3 regions of the Streptomyces endophyticus genome follow, and region 3 is predicted to be linked to each of the others. Evidence: riboswitches for the same ligand, from Rfam matches in the RefSeq annotation. Region 3 holds a riboswitch; each other region holds the start of a gene.
What was found. Region 3 has a riboswitch for cobalamin ahead of nicT (Nickel transporter NicT). Riboswitches for the same ligand answer to the same signal wherever they lie in the genome.
Positions count from the first base shown of each region.

Region 1 (3,265 bases), on a different contig from region 3:
CTGGGACTCCCAGCTCTTGGCCCCGCCCTTGGTGAGTCCGCCGCCGGTCACCATGACCTTGATGACCTGGGCACCGGCCTCGACGTTGCGCCGGACCAGCCGCCGGATCCCGTCGGGTCCGGAGACTTCGCCGCCGAGGAACCAGCAGTGGCCACCGGGCGGAGTGACGGGCGTCGTCGCCGGGACGACGCGCGGACCGACGGCCGAGCCCTCCCGGATGTCCTGGGCGAGACGCACTGTGAGGCCGTTGCGGTCGCCGAGGTCGCGGGCCGCCGTGACCCCCGCGCTCAGCAACCGCCGCGCCCGGCCTGCCATCTCGGCGAACAGCGCCTCGTCGCCCTGTTCCTGGAGCGTGGCGACGGGGTCCGGGCCCGCGTCGAAGCAGAGGTGCACGTGGGCATCGATCAGGCCCGGGAGCACGGTCCCGGCGGGGAAGTCGAGCCGGGGCTCATCGGGCCGTGCCTGGCGCTCGACCTCTTCGCGTGGTCCGACGCCGGCGATGACGCCCCCGCGTACGAGGACACCCGCGTCGGCGACAACGTGACGATCAGGTCCGGCCAGGGCGCGCGCGGCGGTGATCAACATGAATCGCGGCTCTCTTTCGCATGCGAGGACGACAGCTGATGGAGCATGGAGCCAGGACATCAGACGGAGCGAGGAGTTCGTGGATGTCGGTCTCTCCCGGCTCCGCTGTGTCGTGCGGCGATCACCGCACCAGGCAGCAGTCTCCGCACTTGCCGCCGCCGGGCGCGCGGTAGAAGAGGCAGCAACTGCGCCGCCGGAATGCCAGGTCGGGGCCGGTGATCCGACCCGTTCCCCGTAGCCGGCCCGTCTCCAGTAGTTCCTGCGTCACATGCCTGACGTCCGTACGCAGGTCGGGCCGGGATCTGAGCAGTTGCGCCGCCGAACCGACGAGCGCGGACGCGGAGTTGCCGGCCAGCAGGCGCGGAGCCACCTTGACGGTGAGGCCGCTCTCGACCGCCGCCAGGACGCCGTCCACCTCCGCGAAGACCGCGTCGGCGAGCGAGGGGAGCCGCGATGCGTGTCGTCCCTCGGGGCGGGGCAGGTGGAGCGCGGAGCCCTCCCCGGACCATTCCACCGTGCTCATCGTCGGCACGATCCCGTGTACGAGCGCGCAGGCGAGGACCGGTGACCAGAGGCGGGCCGCAAGGCCGAGGTGGGCGATGGAGGCGCCGATGCGGGGTTCGGCGGTGGCGTAGTGGTCGTTGACCGTCTGGGCGCGTGCGGCGAGACCGGCGTGGGTGAGTCGTGCGTCGGGCGGCCGCCGCGTCGGCGTCGTGTCGAGGGCGAAGAATCCGCCCAGGCGCGACGCCACGTCCCGCAGCGCCTCGGCGACCTGTTCCGGCGCCACCTCGCTCATGAGGTCTTGGTCTTGGCCCGGCGCGGCGCGTCGATGAGATAGAGGTCCAGGATCTCGGGGCAGGGCGCTACGCCCGGTCCGCCGGTCCGCACCCAGTCCGCTATGTCCTCGGTGGCGTCGGCGTCGTTCACCAGGCCGAGCCAGACCGGCCGCGCTCCGGCCGCCCGCCCCGCGGACGAGGGTTGTACGACGATGACGTTGGCCTGCTCGCAGACGTCCAGGCACTCGGAGATCCGCGTCGGTGCGATCCGGCGCAGCCGCGCCGTCTGCGCGGCGTGATCGCCGTTGACCTTGACCGTTCCGCAGCAGCAGTCGCGGCACACGACCACGCGGCACGGAACCGCCCGGTCCGTTACGGGGGCCGTCGCTTCGGCGAGCCGTTCAGGCATGCCGCATCCTCCCTCTCGCCGGGGAGTTCCGCCCCGGATCGCTTCGAGGGGGCGACAGCGTGAGTCTCCTGGCTCTCGGGTCCGCGCTCGTCCCGGCCTTCCCACCCTCGCGGGGCAGTGGCCTTCCGGGATCCGCTCGCCGATCACAGTGGCGGTACCGCACCGGATTCGCACCGGTTTCCTCGGGCCGCCGTCGCCCGTGTTCAGGGCCATCATGCCATCCGGCCCACGGCTGGGCGGACGTTGTGGCGCGTCGCGCACGACGCCCCGTAGGGTGAACGGCGTAGCTGGTTCGCCCCGTCCGCCAGGCGGGGCGTCGTAAGAGGGAACCCGGTGGGAATCCGGGACTGCCCCGCAGCGGTGAGTGGGAACGACCGCCGTCAGACGCACTGGGCCCCGGAAGAGGGGTCTGGGAAGCGACGGTCACTAGGTGTCCGCCCTTTCGGGTGGGTGTGCCCGCGAGTCCGAAGACCTGCCAACTGCCCGTGCACGGACGGCCCGTGCGCGGACATCTCGGTGACCTCGTGGGCGGGTCAAGGGGAGCACCTCCAGTCGAAGACTGGGGGAGCACACATACCGGTGGAAGATCGTGCCTCGCAGCGCGCGGTCGCCGCTCCGGTGGTGTCACTCCTTCGTGCCACAGGGGTCTTCGGGATCTCAGGGATACGTCTCTCGAAGGAGAATTCCGTGACCACCAGGACCACCACCGCCGACACCGCGGCCGCACGGGCCACCGTGTACGGCTACCCCCGCCAGGGCCCGAACCGGGAACTGAAGAAGGCGATCGAGGGCTACTGGAAGGGCCGCGTCGACGGCGACGCGCTCCGGGCCACCGCCGCCGAACTGCGCCGCTCCGCCTGGCAGGAACTCGCCGCATCCGGCATCGACGAGGTGCCGACCGGCGACTTCTCGTACTACGACCACGTCCTGGACACGACCGTCATGGTCGGGGCGGTGCCCGAGCGCCACCGGGCCGCCGTGGCGGCGGACGCCCTGGACGGGTACTTCGCCATGGCCCGCGGCACCGAGGACGTCGCTCCGCTGGAGATGACCAAGTGGTTCGACACCAACTACCACTATCTGGTCCCGGAGTTGGGCCCTGACACCGTGTTCACCACCGATTCCACCAAGCAGGTCGCGGAGCTCCGGGAAGCCCTCGCCCTCGGTCTGGACACCCGTCCCGTGCTGGTCGGCCCGGTGACCTACCTCCTGCTGTCGAAGCCCGCTCCCGGCGTGGCCGACGACTTCGATCCGCTGACCCTGCTGGACCGGCTGCTGCCCGTCTACGCCGAAGTCCTCTCCGACCTGCGTGCCTCGGGTGCCGCCTGGGTGCAGCTCGACGAGCCCGCGCTGGTCCAGGACCGCACCCCGGCCGAGCTGAACAGCGCCGCCCGCGCCTACCGTGACCTCGGCTCCCTCGCCGACCGCCCGAAGCTCCTGGTCGCCTCGTACTTCGACCGGCTCGGCGAGGCCCTGCCGGTGCTCGCCAAGGCTC
Region 1 is NZ_JAOZYC010000093.1:159,127-162,391, forward strand. It holds gene OKJ99_RS12335 (amidohydrolase family protein) at 1-585, opposite strand, end outside; gene OKJ99_RS12340 ((2Fe-2S)-binding protein) at 707-1,381, opposite strand; gene OKJ99_RS12345 ((2Fe-2S) ferredoxin domain-containing protein) at 1,378-1,770, opposite strand; cobalamin riboswitch at 1,832-1,954, opposite strand; cobalamin riboswitch at 2,042-2,264, shown strand; gene metE (5-methyltetrahydropteroyltriglutamate--homocysteine S-methyltransferase) at 2,458-3,265, shown strand, end outside.
Region 1: it holds a riboswitch for cobalamin, as region 3 does, so the genes downstream of both, OKJ99_RS12345 ((2Fe-2S) ferredoxin domain-containing protein) here and nicT (Nickel transporter NicT) in region 3, are expected to answer to the same signal.

Region 2 (3,265 bases), on a different contig from region 3:
CAGAGGTCATTTTCGCGGCGCTGGTGGGCGCCATCCTCTGGAATCTGCTGACCTGGCTGCTCGGCCTGCCGTCCAGCTCCTCGCACGCCCTGTTCGGCGGCCTCATCGGCGCCGCGGTCATGTCGATGGGCTGGTCCTCGGTCAACGGCGGGACCGTCGTCACCAAGATCCTGCTGCCCGCGGTCGCCGCTCCGCTCGTCGCCGGCATCGCCTCGATGCTGGCGACCCGCCTGACCTACCGCATCAGCAAGAAGACGGACCAGCGGGCGACCGCCAAGGGCTACCGCGCGGGGCAGATCGCCTCCGCGGGTCTCGTCTCCCTCGCGCACGGCACGAACGACGCGCAGAAGACGATGGGCATCATCACGCTCGCCCTGATCACCGGTGGCGCCATCGCGCCCAACGCCGACCCGCCGCTGTGGGTCATCGTCTCGGCCGGTATCGCCATCGCGCTCGGTACGTACCTGGGCGGCTGGCGCATCATCCGGACCATGGGCAAGGGCCTCACCGAACTCGCGCCGCAGCAGGGCTTCGCGGCGCAGACCAGTGCGGCGACGGCGATCCTCGCCTCCTCGCACCTGGGCTTCTCGCTCTCCACCACGCAGGTCTGCTCCGGCGGTGTGATGGGCGCGGGCCTCGGCCGCAAGGGCGGCGTGGTCCGCTGGTCGACCGCCTCCCGGATGTTCATCGCGTGGGGCCTGACGCTGCCGGCCGCCGGTCTGGTGGGCGCGGGCGCCGAGTTCCTCACCAAGCAGGGACCGTGGGGCATCGGCCTCACCGCCGCGCTGCTCGTGATCGGCTCCGGCATCATCTGGAAGCTCTCGCGTCGCAACTCCATCGACCACACCAACGTCACGGCGGACGAGCCGCACACCGCCCCCGCGCAGGAGGCTCCGGGTGTCGTGACGGCCGCGATCGCCTCGGTCACCCCGCCGCCGGCGGGCACGGTCGAGCCGGCCGAGTCCGAGGCGAAGATCCACGACCGGCCGAAGGCCGGTGCGGTGAACGACCCCGCGCGCCCCGCCGGCGCCACGCTGTAGTGCAGAAGGAAGCAGGGCAGGAATGAAGATCGACTGGGCGGCCCTCGGCTCCGTCTTCGGCGTCTCTCTCGTCGTCACCGTGGCCCTCGTCGGCCTGTTCACCCTCGGCATCGTGGGCCTCTCCAAGCGGGAGACGGCGGCGCGCGACGGTGGCTCGGCGGCGGTCACGACGTCCGGGGCGTACGTCTGCTTCGCGCTCTGCGCGGCGGCCGTGGCCTACGGGATCTATCTGATCGTGGCCTGACCCGGCTCAGGACACAGCGCTGGGTGTACGAAGGCGGGGTGCGGGACGTTCGGCGTCCGGCACCCCGCCTTCGTGCGCCTGAACAGCAAGTTGACGTGCCAACTCGGAGCGTGGTGGACTTCCCCCGCCATATACGGCAGCAGTTGAGGAAGCCGGTGCGAATCCGGCGCGGTCCCGCCACTGTGAACCCCCTTCTCCAAAGGGGCGAGCCAGGAACTCTCGCTGCCGGTCTCTTCGAACCAGGGCGTGGACACCCTGAGTGAGGACACCTACCGCCATGTTCGCCCCGCGCGGCACCTGGCGGCACGAGCGCGTGTACGCGTGCGGTGCCGCCGCCGGAATCCTCGCCGACCTTCTTCTTGGCGATCCGCGCCGTGGGCACCCCGTCGCCGGATTCGGCCGCGCCGCCGCGGCCGTCGAGCGCGGGCTGTGGCGGGACCACCGTGGCGCGGGCGCCCTGCACACCGCGGTGTGTGCCGGTGGCGCCGCCGCTCTCGCCGCTGCCGCCTCCCGTCTCGTACGCCGCTCCCCCGCCGCCTCCGTCGCGCTGACGGCCGCCGCCACCTGGGCCGTCGTCGGCGGCACCTCGCTGGGCAGGGAGGCGCGGGCGGTCGGGTCCGCGCTCGACGCCGGGGACGTGGAGCTCGCGCGGGAGCTGCTGCCCCGGCTGTGCGGCCGTGACCCGCAGGGACTCGACGCCGCCGGGATCGCGCGGGGCGTCGTGGAGTCCGTCGCCGAGAACACCTCCGACGCCGTCGTGGGCGCGCTCGTGTGGGGCGCGCTCGGCGGGGTGCCGGGCCTGGTCGCCTTCCGCGCCGTGAACACGCTCGACGCGATGGTCGGGCACAAGTCCGTGAAGTACCGGCGATTCGGCTGGGCCTCGGCCCGCCTCGACGACGTCGCCGGCTGGCCTGGGGCCCGGCTGACGGGTGCGCTCGCCGTCCTCGCCGGTGGCAGGCCCCGGGAGGCACTGGGCGCGTGGCGGGCGGACGCCGGGCGGCATCCGAGTCCGAACGCGGGCGTCGTCGAGTCCTCCTTCGCGGGGGCCCTCGGGGTGCGGCTCGGCGGGACCTTGGCGTACGGCGGCCGGGTCGAGCACCGGCCGGTGCTGAACGCGCCGGGGCGAGCGGTCGAGGTACGTGATGTGGATCGGGCCGTGCGGCTGTCACGGCGGGTGTCTCTGTTGGCGTTGGGAGTCTGTGTGGGTGCGCGACTGGTACGAGCACGGGGGCGGCGATGACGGGCGGAGGGCTCCTCGTCGCGGGGACCACCTCCGACGCCGGGAAGAGTGTCGTCACCGCCGGGATCTGCCGGTGGCTGGTGCGGCAAGGTGTGAAGGTCGCGCCGTTCAAGGGGCAGAACATGTCCCTGAACTCGTTCGTGACCAGGGAGGGCGCCGAGATCGGGCGGGCCCAGGCGATGCAGGCGCAGGCCGCGCGGGCAGAGCCCAGCGCGCTCATGAACCCCGTACTGCTGAAGCCGGGCAGTGACCGCAGCAGCCAGGTCGTCCTCATGGGCAAGCCCGTGGGCGAGCTGAGCGCGCGTGGCTACCACGGCGGACGGCAGGCGGCGCTGCTCGACACCGTGGTGGGGTGCCTGGAAGAGCTGCGGGCCACCCATGACGCCGTGATCTGTGAGGGCGCCGGGTCACCCGCCGAGATCAATCTGCGGCGCACGGACATCGTGAACATGGGGCTCGCGCGGGCCGCGCGGCTTCCGGTGCTCGTCGTCGGCGACATCGACCGGGGCGGGGTCTTCGCGTCGTTCTTCGGGACCACCGCGCTGCTCGCGCCGGAGGACCAGGAACTGCTCGCCGGATATCTCGTCAACAAGTTCCGGGGCGACGTGAGCCTGTTGGAGCCCGGCCTCGACATGCTCAAGTCCCTTACCGGGCGCGACACTTACGGTGTCCTCCCGTTCCAGCACGGCCTCGGCATCGACGAGGAGGACGGGCTCCGGGTGTCCCTGCGGGGCTCCGTAC
Region 2 is NZ_JAOZYC010000107.1:62,777-66,041, forward strand. It holds gene OKJ99_RS15875 (inorganic phosphate transporter) at 1-1,040, shown strand, start outside; gene OKJ99_RS15880 (hypothetical protein) at 1,063-1,284, shown strand; cobalamin riboswitch at 1,383-1,524, shown strand; gene OKJ99_RS15885 (cobalamin biosynthesis protein) at 1,562-2,524, shown strand; gene OKJ99_RS15890 (cobyric acid synthase) at 2,521-3,265, shown strand, end outside.
Region 2: it holds a riboswitch for cobalamin, as region 3 does, so the genes downstream of both, OKJ99_RS15885 (cobalamin biosynthesis protein) here and nicT (Nickel transporter NicT) in region 3, are expected to answer to the same signal.

Region 3 (3,265 bases):
TCGGGACCATGGCGGGCGCGAGTTTGCGCCGCAGGTCGTCGAGGAGTGAGGCCTCGCGGGCGCCCGCGCGGTCGACCTTGTTCACGAACACCACGGTGGGGATGCGCAGTCGGCGCAGCGTCCGCATCAGGACGCGGGTCTGCGCCTGCACGCCCTCCACGGCAGAGACGACGAGCACCGCCCCGTCGAGCACCCCGAGCACCCGCTCGACCTCGGCGATGAAGTCGGGGTGGCCAGGCGTGTCCACGAGGTTGACGCTCGTGTCGCCGAGCGGGAACGACGCCACGGCCGACTTGATGGTGATGCCGCGTCGGCGCTCCAGGTCGAGGGAGTCGGTGCGGGTGCTTCCGTCGTCGACCCGGCCGAGCTCGTCGATCACCCCTGCGGTGTGCAGGAGCCGCTCGGTCAGGCTGGTCTTACCGGCGTCGACGTGCGCGAGAATGCCCAGATTCAATGTGTGCACTGGCAGTCATGTCCTTGGGGGAGAGGGCAGGGGCCTTCTGAAGGAACATGTCTGCAGTGCGCATGGATCGGTCCTCACGGTCGGGGCGCGCGGCCTACTGCCGCATGGAGCTCAGTGCAGCAGTCGGCCGCGCGCCCCGGCAACCGATTTACGCGCCGTCGGCGACCCGCGCCGACCACCGTTGCTCGACCCTCGCAAGCCGCCAGTAGGCGATCGCCGCCGCCCAGACGGCCACGAACAGGCCCACGATCACGTACCCGACGTTGTCGAGGTCGAGACCGGCGATCCAGCCGGTGGCGGCGTCGCTCAGGTCGAGCTTGTCGTGCAGGACGCCGACGAGTTCGATCGTGCCGATGAAGAACGCGACCGCGATCGACAGACCGGTGATGGTGAGGTTGTAGAACACCTTGCGCACCGGGTTGGAGAACGCCCACTGGTAGGCGAAGTTCATGAACGTGCCGTCGAGCGTGTCGAACAGGCTCATGCCCGCGGCGAACAGCAGCGGCAGGCACAGGATCGCGTACCACGGCAGGCCCGCGGCGGCGCCGCTGCCCGCCATGACCATCAGCGTGACCTCGGTCGCGGTGTCGAAGCCGAGACCGAAGAGGAAGCCCAGCGGGAACATCTGCCCCGGGCGGGTGATGGACTTGGTGAAGCGGCCGAGGATCCGGTTCATGAACCCGCGGGAGTCCAGGTGCTCCTCGAGCTTGCGCTCGTCGTAGGAGCCCGCGCGCATCGCCTTGAAGACCTTCAGGATGCCCATCAGGGCCACGAGGTTGAGCGCCGCGATGAGGTACAGGAACGTACCGGAGACGGTCGTGCCGACGACGCCGAGCACCTGGTGGGTGCGGGAGCCGTCGTTCATCAGGGTGCCGGCGAGCGCCGCGCCGCCCGCGACGAGCGCCGCCATCGCGACCACCACGCTGGAGTGGCCGAGTGCGAACCAGAAGCCCACCGAGAGGGGCCGCTTGCCGTCCGCCATCAGCTTGCGGGTGGTGTTGTCGATGGCGGCGATGTGGTCGGCGTCGAAGGCGTGCCGCATGCCGAGCGTGTACGCCGTGATGCCGAGGCCGATACCGAAGGCCTTGTTGTCGACTTCATAGTGCTCGGGGACGACGAGCAGGAAGAGCACGCCGAACGCGACGACGTGCAGCGCGGCGATCACCGCGATCAGGCCGGCCGTGCGCAGCGTGTCCTCGCGGCGCCAACGGAAAGCAGGGGGAGGGGAGTTCAGGGCAGGGGAATTCTGGGAGTTCCCGGGCAGGGTCATGCGTCGATCACGCTCCAGCACCTCGTGGATCACTTCGTGAGATGCCGCGGCCGGTCTCCTGGCTTACGGGCGCGCCCGCCGCTCCGGCCTTCCCAGCGGCCGGCGGCCGCCAGTGGCGTACAGGGTGGAACGGCGCGCTCCGGACGGCGCTGTCCGAAACCCGATCACAGTGGCGAGGGCCGCTCCGGAATGGGCCCCTGAGGGGCCGTCACCGGTCTTCCCGAGCACCACGGCCCGACCACCCTACTACCTACCCCAAAGCCCGCTCACGGGCCCGTTGGATCTCCTCGTACGCCTTCTCCCGGCCCTCCCAGTGGGAGCCGTCCACCGACTTTCCGGGTTCCAGTTCCTTGTAGACCTCGAAGAAGTGGGTGATCTCCAGGCGGTCGAACTCGGCGATGTCCTCGATGTCGCGGACCGCGTCGTGCCGTGGATCGTGCGCGGGGACGCACAGGACCTTCTCGTCCGGGCCCTTCTCGTCGCTCATCACGAACATGCCGATCGCCCGGCACTCGATGACGCAGCCGGGGAACGTCGCGTCGCCGGTCAGGACGAGCGCGTCCAGCGGATCGCCGTCACCGCCGAGCGTGCCCTCGACGTAGCCGTAGTCCGCGGGGTACTGCGTCGACGTGAACAGCATCCGGTCGAGCCGGATCCGGCCGAGATCGTGGTCCATCTCGTACTTGTTCCGTGAGCCCTGCGGGATCTCCACGATCACGTCGAACGCCTCGGCGCGTGCCTGACTGCTGCCCAATGTGGCCTCCTTGCCGCATTCCGACGCCCACGAGTGTGCGCCGTACCGGGCAAGGGCGGAACCCCTCAGACGGCCGGGGGAATGGGGAATTCGAGTTCGGGTCGGTCCCAGGCGACGGCCGGCGGGCGCGCGGGCACCGTTCCGGTGCGGTGCGCGCCCATGCCGCGGTAGAAGCCCTCGGCGGGCGGGTGCGCGACGACGCGGACATGGTCGAGGCCCGCTGCCAGGGCCTGCGCCCGCATGTGGTCGACGAGCAGCCGCCCGATGCCCCGGCCCTGCGCCTCGTCCGCGACGAACATCAGGTCCAGCTCCGGCGGCTCGGTGAGCAGCGCGTAGAAGCCGAGCACCCGCTCGTCGGCCTGATCCACGGCTACGTAGACGTGGTGCGCCTCTACGTAGTCGGGGCCCACCCGGTAGCCCGCGACCATGGAGGCGTAGGGGTCCCGGTAGGCGCTGGAGCCGCGCACGAGACGGGTGAGGCGCCGGGCGTCCTGGGCGGTGGCCCGCCGGATGGCGATCGAGGGACCCCTTCCACGGCGCGTAATGCTCGCGTTCATATGTCGAGTATTACGCATTCGGGGGCGGGGTCAGGCTGCGGGCACCGTGGACCGGGCCTGGCGCAGGAACGTGGCGTTGTCCGGGGTCTCGCGCAGCTTGTCGAGCAGGGCCTCGTAGGAGGCGGCCGGGTCCCGGCTCTGCAGGGCGCGCCGCAGGCCGCGGGCGACGGACAACTCGGCTGCGGGGAGCAGGAGTTCCTCGCGGCGGGTGCCGGAGGGGA
Region 3 is NZ_JAOZYC010000164.1:86,426-89,690, forward strand. It holds gene OKJ99_RS33200 (translation factor GTPase family protein) at 1-463, opposite strand, end outside; gene nicT (Nickel transporter NicT) at 612-1,733, opposite strand; cobalamin riboswitch at 1,765-1,980, opposite strand; gene OKJ99_RS33210 (inorganic diphosphatase) at 1,984-2,487, opposite strand; gene OKJ99_RS33215 (GNAT family N-acetyltransferase) at 2,553-3,044, opposite strand; gene rho (transcription termination factor Rho) at 3,075-3,265, opposite strand, start outside.